Regions from separate parts of the Halobacillus sp. ABD4_316 genome, predicted to be linked through region 1. Evidence: riboswitches for the same ligand, from Rfam matches in the RefSeq annotation. Region 1 holds a riboswitch; the other holds the start of a gene.
The links. Region 1 has a riboswitch for FMN ahead of ribD (bifunctional diaminohydroxyphosphoribosylaminopyrimidine deaminase/5-amino-6-(5-phosphoribosylamino)uracil reductase RibD). Riboswitches for the same ligand answer to the same signal wherever they lie in the genome.
Positions count from the first base shown of each region.

Region 2: it holds a riboswitch for FMN, as region 1 does, so the genes downstream of both, ACXAJH_RS12370 (ECF transporter S component) here and ribD (bifunctional diaminohydroxyphosphoribosylaminopyrimidine deaminase/5-amino-6-(5-phosphoribosylamino)uracil reductase RibD) in region 1, are expected to answer to the same signal.

Region 1 is NZ_JBSWZA010000002.1:440,511-448,638, reverse strand. Features, by position in the region: gene ACXAJH_RS09270 (cryptochrome/photolyase family protein) at 1-1,193, opposite strand, end outside; gene ribH (6,7-dimethyl-8-ribityllumazine synthase) at 1,963-2,430, opposite strand; gene ACXAJH_RS09260 (bifunctional 3,4-dihydroxy-2-butanone-4-phosphate synthase/GTP cyclohydrolase II) at 2,445-3,638, opposite strand; gene ribE (riboflavin synthase) at 3,654-4,304, opposite strand; gene ribD (bifunctional diaminohydroxyphosphoribosylaminopyrimidine deaminase/5-amino-6-(5-phosphoribosylamino)uracil reductase RibD) at 4,304-5,398, opposite strand; FMN riboswitch at 5,530-5,679, opposite strand; gene ACXAJH_RS09245 (glycoside hydrolase family 13 protein) at 6,124-7,785, shown strand; gene ACXAJH_RS09240 (OsmC family protein) at 7,914-8,128, opposite strand, start outside.
Region 2 is NZ_JBSWZA010000002.1:1,088,964-1,097,091, reverse strand. Features, by position in the region: gene menD (2-succinyl-5-enolpyruvyl-6-hydroxy-3-cyclohexene-1-carboxylic-acid synthase) at 1-854, opposite strand, end outside; gene ACXAJH_RS12395 (isochorismate synthase) at 854-2,245, opposite strand; gene ACXAJH_RS12390 (1,4-dihydroxy-2-naphthoate polyprenyltransferase) at 2,469-3,410, shown strand; gene ACXAJH_RS12385 (hotdog fold thioesterase) at 3,544-3,930, shown strand; gene ACXAJH_RS12380 (TraR/DksA C4-type zinc finger protein) at 3,964-4,344, shown strand; gene ACXAJH_RS12375 (hypothetical protein) at 4,384-4,692, opposite strand; gene ACXAJH_RS12370 (ECF transporter S component) at 4,930-5,532, opposite strand; FMN riboswitch at 5,693-5,839, opposite strand; gene ACXAJH_RS12365 (hypothetical protein) at 6,033-6,743, shown strand; gene ACXAJH_RS12360 (hypothetical protein) at 7,025-7,732, shown strand; gene ACXAJH_RS12355 (methyl-accepting chemotaxis protein) at 7,782-8,128, opposite strand, start outside.

The DNA.
Region 1 (8,128 bases):
ACGCGGAAATAAGGAACAGGATCTGTACCGGTGGAAGCCGCCCACTGCCAGCCACCGATATTCGAGGCAGGGTCATAGTCCACCAGCCTCTCAGCAAAGTACCGTTCTCCTTCGCGCCAATCCATCAGCAGATCCTTCGTCAAAAAAGAGGCCACAGCCATACGGAGCCGGTTATGCATCCAGCCGGTTTCATTCAGCTGTCTCATCGCTGCATCAATCAACGGAAAACCAGTCTGCCCCTGCTTCCATTTTTCCAGAAGATCCTCATCATTATTCCACGGAATACCTCTGTATTTTTCAACAAGCTCTTTATCGTCTGATTCAGGATAATAGTAATAGATCATGTTGTAAAAATCGCGCCACGCAAGCTCGGAAATATAGGTTTCCACTCCGGATGTATCCTTTTTGAAGTTTACTTCGTCCTGAATTCTATGATACAGCGTCCGGACGGAAACCGCACCAGTACGCAGATACCTGGACATCAGACTTGTCCCATCAACGGCCGGGAAATCCCGCTCCTCATCATAATCATAGATGGCTCCATCAAGAAACAGGCTGAACCTTTCACCGGCAGCTTCTTCCCCTGTCCCGGGAAAATCAGCTTCTATTTTTTCCATCAGCGACTGGTACGCTTTTTCTCCTTCTTTAAAGGAAGAACGTTTATCCACGGCCGCATTTTTCAGTTTATCGTGGTTCACCCGTTGAATACCGGGTTTCTGCTGCTGCTTCCACTTCTTTAAGTATGGGGAGAATACTTTATAATGGCCGCCATCCTGTTTTTTGATTTCCTCCGCCCCGTGCAGGTGGTGATCCATGTAATGGTAGACTTCCACATCAATCGAGTCCAGATACTCCACCATATGATCATCCCGCTTCTTACCAAATCCTGTTTCATCCCGGTTGAAGTAGACCATGTCCACATCCAGTTCCTTTACAAATGTCTGAAAGGACTCTTCGGTTTCTCCTTCAATAACATGGACAGGCGCACCCATATCCCCGGCACGTGAAACGAAGTCCTGAAGGGTTTGAAAATAGTAATCATGCCTCATTGTGAATGACTTGTTCAAATCCGGGTGAATATGAAAAAACAAAACGAGGCTGTCCTCATCTTTTGTATGTTCAACAGCTTTTGCAAGTGCTGTATGATCATTCAACCGTAAATCTCTTCTAAACCAGACGGCTCTTGTTGTCATCACCGTTCCCCCTTTCCCTTTATCCTTCCTTTTTCCTACTTCACTTAAACCCTGTCCAACCGGGGGGACAGGCTCCACGAAAAACCAGAGCCCCTTCCCTTTCCGCGGACGAGCGCCCGAGCTGGGCGGTCTCGGACCACTCGTTCTTCCGCAGGAGTGGAAGGGGCACTGCTCCTTGGGGGTTCTTTAACATCGACAAAGACTCTCCTCCACCCCGCTCACTCTTGCTGGATGGAGGAAAATCTTCCGGCAGGCAGCCGTCATCAGCACCTGTTCTTTCCCTTCCTCTTTTCCACGCAAGCGGCAATAGCGCAGCCCATGCCTTTCTTTTGAATCTGCGTACCTGCGTAATGCACAATCTCTCTCCTTCATATTCTAACGTCGGCACAAGGAGCGTTCGGTGGTGATGCCCGCGGGAACAGCACGGGCCGAAGATCCACTTGGGCAGGCGGCCTTCCTGACCAAGTCAGCGGAGGGCGTACCCGCGGCATTCATCCACCGATAAGCGGAAAGTGACCCTTCCCACGACAAATGGAAAACTCTAACTGGTTAACACAGGCTTTTTCTACAGCCAAAAGAGGGGTTCTGCTAAGCAGAACCCCTCTTTTTTGTACTATTTTGGCGAAGTTACGAGAAGTGTTCGGTGGTGGGGCCTACGGGACCGAACCCAGGTCAGCTGAAACCGGGCCCACGGCAGGCATCCACCGATAAGCGGAAGATGACCGCACATACCACCTCTGTAAAACCGTACTTTTCCAAATAGGTTCTTTTATTTGAACGCGTTCATCAGTGTCGCCATTTCAATGGCTGCTGTGGCTGCCTCCCAGCCTTTGTTACCGGCCTTCGTACCTGCACGCTCGATGGCCTGTTCAATGGTGTCTGTGGTAATGACGCCAAAGATCACTGGAATACCAGTCTTCTGGGAAGCCTGAGAAACCCCTTTAGCTGCTTCGCCGCAAACATAGTCGAAATGCGGCGTGGAGCCGCGGATGACAGCTCCCAGGGTGATAACCGCATCGTACTTCCCGGTTTCCGCCATCTTCTGAGCGGCCAGTGGAATTTCAAAAGCTCCAGGCACATAAGCAGCCTCTACATCGTTCAGATCGACGCCGTGACGCTTCAGCGCATCTACGGCTCCTTCATACAGCTTACTCGTAATAAAATCGTTGAACCTTCCTGTTACAATACCGATTTTCAGTCCTGTTCCTACAAGATTACCTTCAAATGTTTTAACCATAAGTCTCTTCCTTTCTAGTAGTGGAATAAGTGCCCCATTTTAGACTGTTTCGTTTTCAAGTAGCTTTCATTTTCTTTGCGGGAAGGCATCTGAATAGCCACCCTCTCTACAACCTCAAGACCAAAACCACCAAGTCCGGAAATTTTCTTCGGGTTATTCGTCAGCAGACGAAGTTTTGTAATGCCCAGGTCCTTCAGGATTTGAGCACCGACACCGTAATCTCTTAAATCAGGCCCGAAGCCGAGTTTCTCATTCGCTTCCACCGTGTCATAGCCTTCTTCCTGAAGCTTATAGGCTTTCAATTTATTCATTAACCCGATCCCGCGGCCTTCCTGTCGCATGTACAGCAGAACACCGCTGCCATTTTCGGAAATCTGCCGTAAAGCGTTGTGCAGCTGAGGACCGCAGTCACAGCGGTAGGAGCCGAAGACATCCCCTGTCAGACATTCGGAGTGTACCCGCACAAGGGTCGGCTCCTCCGGATTGATGTCTCCTTTTACAAGAGCGATGTGATCTTTAAAATCGATATCATTCTTGAAGCCTACCGCTCGGAATTCGCCGTATTCTGTAGGCATCTGCACCTCGATTTCCCGGGTCACATGGTTTTCCTGCTCATGGCGGTATGAAATCAAATCCGCAATGGTGATCATCGGAATGTCAAACGCCTCGGCCATTTCTTTCAGGTCAGGCACACGGGCCATCGTTCCATCATCTTTAATGATTTCACAGATGACACCTGCCGGCCGGGCTCCCGCAAGACGTGCCAGGTCGACAGCCGCTTCCGTATGACCCGCTCTGCGCAGGACACCGCCTTCCTTGGCAATCAACGGGAAAATATGACCGGGCCGCTGGAAATCGGAAGCTTTACTTTCCGGGTTCAGCATTTCCCTGATGGTCAGGGCCCGTTCGTCCGCTGAAATTCCAGTTGTTGTCTCTTTATGATCCACACTGACCGTAAACGCTGTCTGATTAGGGTCTGAATTATCATTGACCATAGGCATCAGCTCGAGCGCTCCAGCTGTTTCATTCGTAATCGGGGCACAAACCAGCCCACGCCCATGCTTGATCATAAAATTGATCATCTCCGTGGAAGCATGCTCCGCAATTCCAATAAAGTCCCCTTCATTTTCCCTGTCCTCGTCATCACAAACGATGACAAGCTTTCCCTGCTTCAATACATCAATCGCTTTTTCAACCGAATCAAACATATGCTTTCCCCCTCTTCATGCAAACCCGTTATCAGCCAGCATCTTTTTGGAGATGGCTGTTTGCGGGTGCTCTTGATTCTGCCCACTCAGGAAGTGAGCGACATATTTTCCAATCATGTCACATTCGATATTAACTTTGTCTCCCGGACCTTTCCTGCCGAGAACGGTATGTTCCATCGTGTGCGGAATCAAAGAAATGGTGACACGATCCTCTTCTACTCCGAATACAGTCAGGGATGTACCATCAACAGCTATCGAGCCTTTATAGACAAAATAAGGAACCAAGTCGGACGGAAGCTGTATGTCGTAATAGACGGCGTTGGACTCCGGCCTTTTTGATACAATGCTGCCCGTACCGTCAATATGACCCGATACAAGGTGACCGCCGAACCGCCCATCTGCCGCCATCGCGCGTTCAAGATTGACATCGCTGCCCTGCTTTAATTCATGGATGTTGGTGGCGCGGTATGTTTCCGGCATCACATCAAAGGATGCGGTATCCTTCGTATAATCTGTCACGGTCAGACAGACACCGTTAATGGAAATACTGTCCCCAAGCTTGATATCTTCCAGAATTTTGGATGCAGCAATCTTTATCTCCAAAGCTTCCGTTTTACTTTTAACGGACTGCAGTGTTCCTATTTCTTCTACAATTCCTGTAAACATTAGGATTCCCCTTTTCTTATCGAAACAATTTTAATATCTTCTCCAAGCTGTTCGGTCGATACAAACTCAAAAGATGTCACCTGTTTCAACTGTTGGATGCCGCGGCCGGCAACCGGGGTCAGTGCTTCTTTTCCACCGATCAATTTGGGAGCAATATACGTAATCGTCTCATTCACCTTTCCTGATCTGACAAAAGCGTCGGCAATGGTGGCCCCTCCTTCAACAAGGAGAGAGGTGACCTTGTGCTTTCCTAAATAGCGCAGGACTTCTCCAGGATCGATGGTGCGGCCAAGCGGAATGACGTGGACATGGGCATGCTCTTCAAGAATCAGACGCTTTTCATCCGGTATATCCGCTGACGTGAAAATCCACGTTGGAGATTCATTATTTTGTATCAGATTCGAAGCAGTCGGAATACGAAGATGCGTATCGAGGACAAGACGGATCGGATGCTTTCCGCCACCCGGAATTCTTGTCGTCAATGTCGGATTATCCATCATGACCGTATTGATCCCGACTAGAATCGCGTCCGATTGATGACGATAGCGGTGTCCGTCCTGCCGCGCCTCTTCTCCTGTGATCCATTGACTCTCTCCACTGGCGGTGGCAATCTTCCCGTCAAGGCTCATCGCTGTCTTTAAACGGACATAAGGTTCACCTGTTTGAATGTAATGAAAGAAGGCACGATTCAGTTCATCTGCCTCGTCTTTCAAAACACCCGTCCGGACCTCCACGCCCTGCCGCTTCATCATTTCAATGCCCCGGCCGGAAACTTTAGGGTTCGGATCCGATGAAGCCGTAACGGCCCGGCGGATGCCTGCCTTCACGACAGCTTCGGCACACGGAGGTGTCCGTCCATGATGGCTGCACGGTTCAAGAGTGACATAGATGTCCGCGCCTTCCGCTTTTTCTCCTGCCATCCGTAGTGCGTGCACTTCCGCATGAGGTTCACCAGCCTTCACATGCACGCCTATACCGACGACTTGATTATCTTTGACCACAATGGCGGCTACTGAAGGGTTGGGACTCGTCTGGCCGACCGTTTCCCTGGCCATCTGTACAGCCATTGCCATGTACTGCTCATCACGCTCCATCTTCATCACCTGCTCTTTTTCCATAAAAATAACCCTGAAGAAGACATACTTCTCCAGGGTCTTAAACGTCATTTTTTTGCGTACAGCAAACAAAGGGTACACGTGTTGCATGAACGGTACCGATACGTTTCCACAACCTTCTCCCATCCAGACTTTAACTGTCGGCTTTGGAATTTCACCAAATCAGGGAGAACCGTGCTTAACACTGATTCTCCGTCGCGGGCTGAGAGCATAAGCTCATTACCGCCGGCTGGGACTTTCACCCGACCCCGAAGGTTTCCATATTCAGTTGAATTACTTTAAATATATATGAAATCCCCATCTGCCGCAATCCTTAAGGTTTAAACAGCACCCATTAAGGCTATGTACTCATAAAACTGACCGCCCTTATGATGGGCACACGGATAACTGTCCACCGGATTCACGCCGCTTTGTTGTGAAATCAACAGGATTCATGACAGCCTTTCAACATCCTCAACAGAAGATGCACCACCTGATTTTAACAATCCAATGATGTGTAAGCCTGCTCTTTTCACGAACCTCCTATTGTAAAGCAGAAGAAAATCAGCTAGTATAGATTTATCAGGAAAACGTTTGCATAATAAGATATATTTTTAGATTTTCATGGTTATGGTTATTGAATAAACAAGCTGTTTATTCAATCATTCTCACTGAGAAAACGTTTGCATATCACGAATGATTTTATTAGGAAAGAGGGGCTGTATATGGAACGGGTATGGTGGAAAGAAGCGGTAGGATATCAAGTTTACCCTAGAAGTTTTCAGGATTCAAATGGAGATGGGATCGGCGATCTGCAGGGAATGATCAGCCGTCTGGACTATTTGAAGGATATGGGCATTGATTTCATTTGGATCTGCCCAATGTACAAATCCCCGAAGGATGATAACGGTTATGACATTTCCGATTATCAGGACATCCTGGATGAATTCGGAACGATGGAGGATTTCGACGAGCTGCTTAAGGAAGTGCATAAACGTGACATGAAGTTGATCATCGACCTCGTCCTCAACCATACAAGTGATGAACATCCATGGTTTTTGGAATCCCGGAAATCCAAGGACAATCCCAAGAGGGACTGGTATATCTGGCGCGATGGCAGAGGCGGCCGCGAACCGAACAACTGGGAGAGTATCTTTGAAGGATCGGCATGGGAATATGACGAGGAAACAAGGCAGTATTACCTTCATGTGTTCTCCAGAAAGCAGCCGGACTTGAACTGGGAGAACGAAGACGTCCGCGAAGCTCTATACAGCATGGTCAACTGGTGGCTGGATAAAGGAATCGACGGTTTCCGCATAGATGCCATCAGCCATATCAAAAAGCGGCCGGGCTTTCCAGATATGCCGAACCCTGAAAAAGAAACGTATGTGTCCTCTTTTGATATGCATATGAACCAAAAAGGGATCCACACCCACCTTCAGGAATTCAAAGACCGCACATACGATAATTATGACGTGATGACGGTCGGAGAAGCGAACGGGGTAAGTGCCGATGAAGCGGATCAATGGGTCGGCGACAACGGAAAAATGGATATGATCTTCCAATTCGAGCACCTGGACCTTTGGGATCAGGATGCTGAACAGCAGCTTGACATTAAGGGTTTGAAAAAAGTACTGACCCGATGGCAGAAAGCTCTTGAAGGGGATGGATGGAACGCTTTGTTTGTAGAAAACCATGACAAGGCCCGTGTCGTTTCGACGTGGGGGGATGATCAAGTCTACTGGCGCGAAAGTGCGACGGCGATTGCAACGATGTATTTCTTTATGCAGGGGACGCCTTACATTTATCAAGGTCAGGAAATCGGCATGACGAATATGGCCTTCCCTTCCATTGAAGATTATGATGATGTGGCTGCGAAAAATTTATATCAGAACAAAAAAGCAAAAGGCATGGCTCATAAGGACATTATGAACATTCTCTGGAACACATCCAGGGACAACAGCCGTACGCCGATGCAGTGGAGCCGTGAAGCACAAGCTGGTTTTACAACCGGAAACCCGTGGATGAAAATCAACCCGAACTATACGTCCATCAATGTGGCTGATCAAGAACAGGACCCCCATTCCATCTTGAACTACTACAAAAAAATGATTGCCATGAAAAAGGAGCAGGATGTGTTTACGTATGGCATCTATAATCTTCTTCTTCCGGAAGATGAGCAGATTTATGCTTATACGAGGACGCTGGACAGTAAAAAAGCCATCGTCATCGTCAATCTGACCGATCAAGCAGCTGACTTTCAGTCGGAGGAGCCACTCAGCTCCAGTCAGCTGATGTTGTCCAATTCGATTGTAAACCATCATAAGAACGTATCCAGCTTCTCGTTGAAGCCTTATGAAGCGCGCGTTTACCTTATGGAGACGTAAACGAAGAAAGCTTGTAAAACCATGGTTGGTTTATAGTGGTTCTCTCTTCCTGCCAAGGCGGAGTCCTTTAAAAACGAAAAGCGGCCTGTATGCCATGCCATACAGGCCGCTTTTTTCTTCCCTTTCTGTCAGGAAGCAATAGTTACATCTGAGTCCAGCTCCAACGCTACATTTCCTGCAATTGCTCGTGAGATCATGCAGGACTTTTCCGCCTTTTCAACAAGACGCTGGAGTTTTTCCAACTCCTTCTCTTCTGCCTCACTTTTCAACACGACACGGGGACGGTGAATGATTTTCTTATAGGTGAAGACTCCGTCGGTCACATCGACCTGACCTTCCGAGG
Region 2 (8,128 bases), 650 kb from region 1:
GGCTTCATGTTCTCTTTTACCCAGGAGGATTTCAGCAGGGCCCCGTAACTTTCAATAACATGCCGTTTATCGTGATCCCCGGCCCTGAGCTGGGATAAAGGATCAGCAAAAACCGGAATGCCGAGGCGGGCAGCCAGGTCCGTGACAGCTTCCGCGAGCTCCTCATCAATTTGAGGACCTACGACGATCAGTCCTTTATCCAAACGTCCAAGCTGCTCCAACAGATGACTGAGCGCCTGTGAATCGAGCTGTTTTTTCCCTGCTGAAGGAACCGGAACGGGAGGCGTGTCCCCGCGCCAGGCCCCTTCCAGGGAAAAGTCAGGGATGAGCGGCTCCCTGAAAGGAAGGTTTAAGTGAACCGGACCCTGCTGTCCAGTGACGGCCTCCCCTACAGCTCTTGCCGCCTGTCTTCGTGCATACATGAAGTTATTTTCCTCGGGAAGCGCTAAATCCACATGGAATTTTGCGTAACTGCCATACATCTGGAGCTGATTGATGGCCTGAGGAGCACCGGTTTCACGCAGCTCGTGCGGCCTGTCCGCTGTCAGAACTACGAGTGGAACACGGCTGTAGTACGCTTCCACGACAGCGGGATAATAGTTGGCGGCGGCTGTCCCGGACGTACAGACAAGAGCCACCGGCTCATTGGTCTGCCTGGCTATCCCCAAGGCAAAAAAAGCAGCTGAGCGTTCATCAAGGTGAACCCAGTGTTTCACCTCTGAATGCTCAGCAAATGTCAGGGCCAGCGGCGTAGACCGGGACCCCGGAGAAATAACAACCTGTCTCACTCCTGAAAATGCAAGCTGGTCGACAAAATGTGTCACATACTTCGTTAAAGCTTCCACATGTCCCATTACAAGCCTCCTAAAACTGTCAGCATCGGCTTAAGTTTAACAGCCGTTTCCTCATATTCCGCCTGTGGGTCGGAATCTTCCACCACACCACATCCCGCAAATAAGGACGCCTTATCCTGTTGAATAAGCGCGGAGCGGATGGCCACCGCGAACTCGCCGTTATTCTTTGCATCAAACCAGCCTACAGGTCCGGCATACCACCCTCTGTTCAAACGCTCATACTGACGGATATAGGAAACGGCTTCCTTCTGCGGCATCCCGCCTAAGGCTGGTGTCGGGTGAAGTTTTTCAACAACATCCAGAAGCGTATACCCTTCATCCAGTACGGCCGTTACAGGCGTATACAAGTGCTGAAGATTTTTCAACGGGTACAGCACAGGAGCTTCCGGAATCGAGACTGCGCTGGAACAGGCTTCCACCGCCTCTTTAATCATATCTACGACAAATTGATGTTCCTGGCGGTTTTTTGAATCGTTCAACAGCTCCAGCCCGAGTGCCTCGTCCTCTTCAGACGTAGCTCCCCGCGGTATTGTTCCTGCCAGACAGGTAGATACAAGCGTGCGGCTTTCAAGCTTGGCAAGCCGCTCAGGAGTAGCGCCGACAAAGTAATCCCCCTGGCTCTCAAAGGCGAAAATATAGCTGTTCGGCTGTGAATCAGCGAGCTCCTTAATCACAGAAGCGGCCTGAACAGCATCCTGAAACTTCAGACGCAGTTCCCTGGCCAGGACAACTTTGCTGATTTTTCCCTGTCTGATATCTTCTGTTGCTTTCTTCACCGTTTCTTTCCATTGGGCAGGCTCTATTTCCTCCCTGCCAGTCACTACGGGAAATAATGGTTCAAAAGTTTCGGATTGAAGCAGCATTCCGCGCTGCTCCAAAAGCTGATGGACCATCTGCTTCAAATGGTCTTCGGGGAAAATGAGAACATTCATCGTTAAGTAAGAAGCCCCGTCCACTTTCGTGAGCAGAAAAGCCGGAATTGTCATCTGACTGTCGGGGAAGCTTTCCCACAGACGTTCCTCCGCTTCTCCGGGATCAAAGCTGAACCCCCCCAAGGCGGTTAATCCTGTACCCTTTTTCTGATAATCGTCATAGACAACAGCATTGTCCATAAGCTTCTGCCACAATCTCTGCACTTCCTGAAAACGATCAGCACGTTCGGCGTAAAGCTGGCTGGCCCGTCCGATGCCGACCATCGTCAAGTCATTATCCGCACTCTGCCAGAACGTCCGGTGAAGATCAACCGCCTCACCGGTATGAAAAAACTGAAAAGCATCCATATCATCTATATGTTCAACGATACTTATACATTGAGGTTCCCCAAGAAGATGCGCTCTCTGAAGGGCTTCCCCTGCTATTTCTTCTATATGAGGGGCCTTCGTATGAAGCATATTCATTCCTCCCATTCCTTAAGGGACGTTGAGTAATCCATATTTACTACACAGTTAAATGGAACTGCATGCACCACTCTCTATTTTATTCTCTTTTTTCTATTGACTCAAGAAATCTTACCTTCCAGGAGCATTTTCACCGAATGATTGACACCCCGGGACTCTTTCCCTAAACTTAAATTGTTATCATAAAAATTGTAGAATGACAAGGGAGAGAACATCCATGAGTTCCATACAAAACCAAAATATAAAAGCTTCCTTGAATGAACGTGAAGGTTTTCAGGTGTGGTGGAGACTGCTGCGCCCCCACACCTTGACGGCTGCTTTTGTCCCCGTTTTCGTCGGGACGATGCTGGCCGCCATCGAACAGTCCTTTAATTTCTGGTTGTTCGCAGCCATGCTGCTGGCTTCCATTCTCATTCAAGCGGCTACGAACATGTTTAACGAATACTACGATTATGTCAGGGGGCTGGATAATGAGAACTCCGTCGGCATTGGAGGGACCATTGTCCGTGACGGGATCCGTCCGCAGATGGTATTGCTGCTGGCTCTCAGCTTTTTCGCTGCTGCCGGACTGCTCGGTGTCTATATATGTGCCTCCTCCAGCTGGTGGGTGGCTGCTGTCGGACTGGTATCCATGTTGTTCGGTTATCTTTACACCGGCGGACCGTTTCCCATCGCCTATACACCGCTCGGTGAACTGACAGCAGGCTTCTTTATGGGCACCATCATAATAGCGATCAGCTACTATATCCAAACGATGACGCTAACCGCAGATGTGCTGATCGTTTCTGTTCCCGTCGCCATCTTCGTCGGCTGCATCCTGTTAGCGAACAATATCCGCGACAGGGAAAACGACGCTGAAAACGGCAGGAAAACGTTAGCGATCCTTTTCGGCCATAAAGGATCCATCCGCTTTTTGACAGCTCTCTTTGCCATCGCTTATCTTTGGACGGCTGTCCTAATGATGATCGGCCTCCTGCCATGGTGGTCGCTGGTGACTCTCATTAGTTTAGGAAAAGCCAGAAAGGCCATTCAGGGATTTATAGGAAAAAAAGAACCCCTGGAAATGATGCCGGCTATGAAAGCAACAGCGCAGACGAATACCCTGTATGGATTCCTACTCGGATTGTCGCTGCTTATACAACTGTACTTCCCTCTTTGATATAAAAGGGAAACGGCGTAAACACATTACACCATTGTCTGAAAGAAGGATGGAGAACCATCCTTCTTTTCTATAGGTTTGACCATTGGATCAATGGGAATATTACATAAAGGATGGGATGACTATGAATGAGATGATGATGAAGAATACATTGATGGAAGCCCTGGGAATGGAAGTCATGAAAGCAGAACCGGATGAAGTGGAAATGCGCATGCCAGTGGATGCCCGTACTCATCAGCCGATGGGGTTCCTCCACGGCGGTGCGAACGTTGCCCTGGCTGAAAGCGCCGCAAGTATCGGCGGATTTTTAAACATCGATACCAACGAGCAGCAGGTCTTCGGTATTGAAATCAACGCCAACCATATAAAGAGCGCAAGAGAAGGCTGGGTGACAGCAACAGCGGTCCCTTCCCATATCGGTAAAACGACAATGGTGTGGGAAATCCGTATCGTCCATGAATCCGGCACGCTGCTCTGTATTTCCAGATGCACCCTCGGGGTTGTTCCTTTAAAAAAGTAAGCCATCCTTATAAAAAGGAAGGAGACATGAAGCATGTTATCAGACAAGCAGATTCAACAATTCAAACAACAGATCATAGAAATGAAAGAAGAAGCTGAACAGGAAATGGAAAAGTACAAAGAGGATGATGCCAAGGAGCTTTATCCGAATGACCGGACAGGGGAAATTTCCAGCGTCGCGGACCACCCGGGAAACCTTGGTACAGATCAGCACGAACGGGAAAAACGCCAGACGTTTTATGAACAGGCAAGGGAGAAGCACATGGCAGCGGAAGATGCCCTGAAACGAATCGAGGAAGGCCGTTACGGCGTCAGTGAGAAATCAGGGGACCCAATCCCTGTCGAAAGACTTGAAGCTCTTCCAACCGCCCGCTACACCGTTGAAGAAGAACGGGAAATAGAAAAGGATGCCTGATAAAAAGGATGCCGTCATCAAAACGGCATCCTTTTTTTGTCAATCCATCTCCCGAAGCTGTTCGGAAGGTTCTTCATCTAAATCCGGCTCTTCTTCGTCCATATTGAACGGCGTATCCCGTTCCCCGTTCTGACGCACATCCCTTTCATAATCCCGTCTCATTTCATCGATGTCCTGGTGCTCCCGGTTGTTGCGGAAACGCTGTTCCTCCGGCATTTCATTCCTATCTGTACGTTCATAACGGGCAGGCTCATAATTGATATCCTCCGGCCCATCCTCGTTCCCGTTCATTCCGCAGCCACTTAATGTAACCATCACCAGCAAAGCAGCTCCCATGATTTTTTTCATCCATAAACACCTCTTTCAAAATAGTAAGAGCATGTTTACTTTCTCCTTTTACGATGCTTTTACACATAGGAGAACGCACTGGTTTTCCAGCTCATAGATAAAGACCCTGACACCCCAGCCAGCATCTTGAAAAAAAACCTTATGTTTTTCTATAAGTGAAGGATATTCTTTCCTCTATATCATTTTCCTTTTCGATATAAAGAGAGCCGGCGAGTTCATAACTCGCCGGCTCTCCCTTTACGCTGCGGATGAGGACCGCGGACTTTTCTGTTCGATCCAAGGTTTCATCCGTACAAAGAGCAGGGTGAACAGTGCACTCACAATGATTCCTTTAAGAGCATTGAATGGCAGAATCCCTGCTACTACTGTTATCCATTTCACTTGTGCACTCATCGTTTCCCATCCCATGAACCAGCTGTAAGCCGGAAGGATGACAAAGTAGTTCAGTACACCCATGCCGAACGCCATAATCAGAGAACTCGTCACAAGTCCTGATACAAGCGATTTAACACTCTTGAATTTATGATAGATCATCGTAACCGGAAGGATAAACAAGAGGCCTGCGGCAAAGTTTGCGACCACTCCCACCGGATCTCCTGCACCGGTATATATAAAATAAAGACCATTTTTTAACGCTTCAACAAGGATGCCTGCTGCGGGTGTAAACATGATGCCTGCAAGCAGGGCAGGAACATCACTGAAATCCACTTTCAAGTACTGCGGAAGCAGCGGCAGCGGAAAGTTCAGCAGCATCAGAACCATGGAAATGGTCCCAAACAAAGCAATCGTAATCAATGTAAATAATTTTCTTGATGACTGAGCCGGATAACGGTTCATCATCGATCTCCCCCTTCATCTTTACACATTGATTCACATCCCAGATGAAGGTGAGCGGCTGAGCCTGACCAATAAAAAAACCCCTGAAGCATTGGGCTTAGGGATGGTCTTGGTCCACGGCTAAATAGAGGCAGCATATCTAGCATGCGCTGCCTGTTCCGCTCGACATCTTCTCCCATCCAGACTGTAACTGTCGGTCCCGGACTCTCACCAGGTCAGCCATGCAGAAGAACTGCACGGGTCACGGACTTAAAGGTCACTATGCCTTCTTACCGTCGGTCGGGAATTTCACCCTGCCCCGAAGATGGAATCAATATAATTTTGTATCTTTATTTTATACAAAACCTGTACTCTGTGCAAGCAGGAAGTTCTGACGGCCGTTTCCCTCCTCTGTTTTGATCAAAAAGCAGATCTGTTAAATCTATCATTGGCCTACACCGGCTATCCGGGGATGAATACGATACCAATGTACCACACAATATTATGGATAAAGGTGGAAAAACATGGCGAATTGCAGGAAAGTTTCCGTTCCAGGGAAACTGCCGATAAAGTTTCCTAAGAAAAAAGAGAAAGGCGAGACAAAACATGACTGTCCATCCGGATGTAAGTGTCATTTTAAAAAGCCTGAACGTAAGCCCGCCAAACTAAACAGTGACTGCTTCGTAGAAAATGCTCTGGTTGGGACAAAACAGGTACAAAAAGTAGCTGAATCCACCCTGCCACTCGGTTTATTCGCAGCTACTGGAATTACAATTGGCAGCCTGGTGTCTGTAGAAGTCGTTCCTAATCTGGAGAATATCACTATGAACGCCCGGATCATTAAAAACAAAGTCGTCAACATTGGCTTAATTCCGGCTGTAGTGACTGTCAGTTTCCTTGATAACGATGGTGCCTTGGGAGCCGGTGTATTGAATACTTCCGTCCCATTCCAAGCCCACACGGATTTCCCCGGGGCATGTCCGGAAGATACCCTGACAGAAACACCACTCGAAGTCGAAGGGATTTTTACGCAGGAGGGAGTTCCCGTTGTCGATCTGGCTGGATTAGGGCTGGTAGACGGGATCATTGTGAAAATCATTCTTCAAACCACCATTACGGTTACAAGACCTGTCATTCGTGACGCGCACGGCAACGTTTGTGATTTGAACCCCAACCGCTGCAGGCAGGACACAGAAACTTCATCCTTCACTTTCTCCGGATCCGAAGACGACTAAATTTTTCATTTGGAAGGAAAGAGAGCTTATCGATAAGCTCTCTTTTATCATTCCATTACCTATCATTCCTTAAAACAAATGCCCTTCTGTGCGGAGTCCATGACCGATAAACCGGTTTGCTGCAGACAGCCGCGTCCGTGATCAGGAAGTTCTTTCAGCAGCATCTAAACGAATCTTACAGCCTATTCCAGTAAATCTATCACACCGGCCTACACCGTCCATCTCTTCAGGAATAGTATACCTATGTACAACACAAATTTATTGATAAAGGTGGAAGAAATATGGCGCACTGCAGGAAAATTTCCGTGCCCGGGAAACTGCCGATGAAGTTTCCTAAGAAAAAAGAGAAAGGCGAGAAAAAACAGTATTGTCCGTCCGGATGTAAGTGCAGCTTCAAAAAACCTGAAATGAAGCCGGCTAAACTAAACAGCGACTGCTTTGTAGAAAATGCTCTGGTCGGTACAAAAGAAGTGCAGAAGGTTGCTGAAACAACGCTTCCTCTATCCCTTTTTGGTGCAATTACTATTGCCGGAATCTTATCAATTGAAGTCGTTCCTGACTTGAATAACATCACAATGAATGCAAGAATCATCAAAAATAAAGTCGTTAACATCGGACTGATCCCCGCTACAATCAACATCCGTACAAACATTCTAGGGTTGGAATTAGTTACCCTTTCGACAACCATTCCGTTCCAGGAACACACAGATTTCCCTGGTGCATGCCCGCAGGACACCCTGCAGGAATCACCGCTTGAAGTTGAAGGAATCTTCACTCAGGAAGGAGTTCCTGTAGTAGATTTAGCTGGATTGAGTCTTGTCGATGGAATCCTTGTGAAAATCATCCTTAAAACAACCATTACCGTCACCCGCCCGGTTATCCGGGATGCCCACGGCAATGTTTGCGACTTAAACAAGGACCGGTGCCAAAACAGCATGACACCTCCATCCTTCACCTTCCCAGCTCCAGATGATACAGGGATCCTATAATTAATAAGGGGGCCTATCAGGTGATAGGCCCCCTTATTTTTCTGACATGCTATATCATTTCCTTCAAGGACTGCGCTTCTTTGTTAACGGCTTCTCCTGCTTCGACAACCTGCTGGTAGCCACGGGATGCACCATCAAGTTTATTCAGTGCTTTCATCAGTTCCTTCTGAATCATCTCGGTTCCTTGATTGATACGAGAAATCTCCTGCGTAATCTGGTCCACATTTTCCCGGACTTCTCCAATGGAATGCTCCACTTTGTTGGAGAGCTTCCGGACTTCCTTCGCAACCACATCAAATCCTCGACCGTGCTCCCCGGCCCTTGCGGCTTCTATAGCAGCATTCAATGACAAAAGATTCGTCTGGGAGGCAATATCCTTAATGGTCTTCACGACCC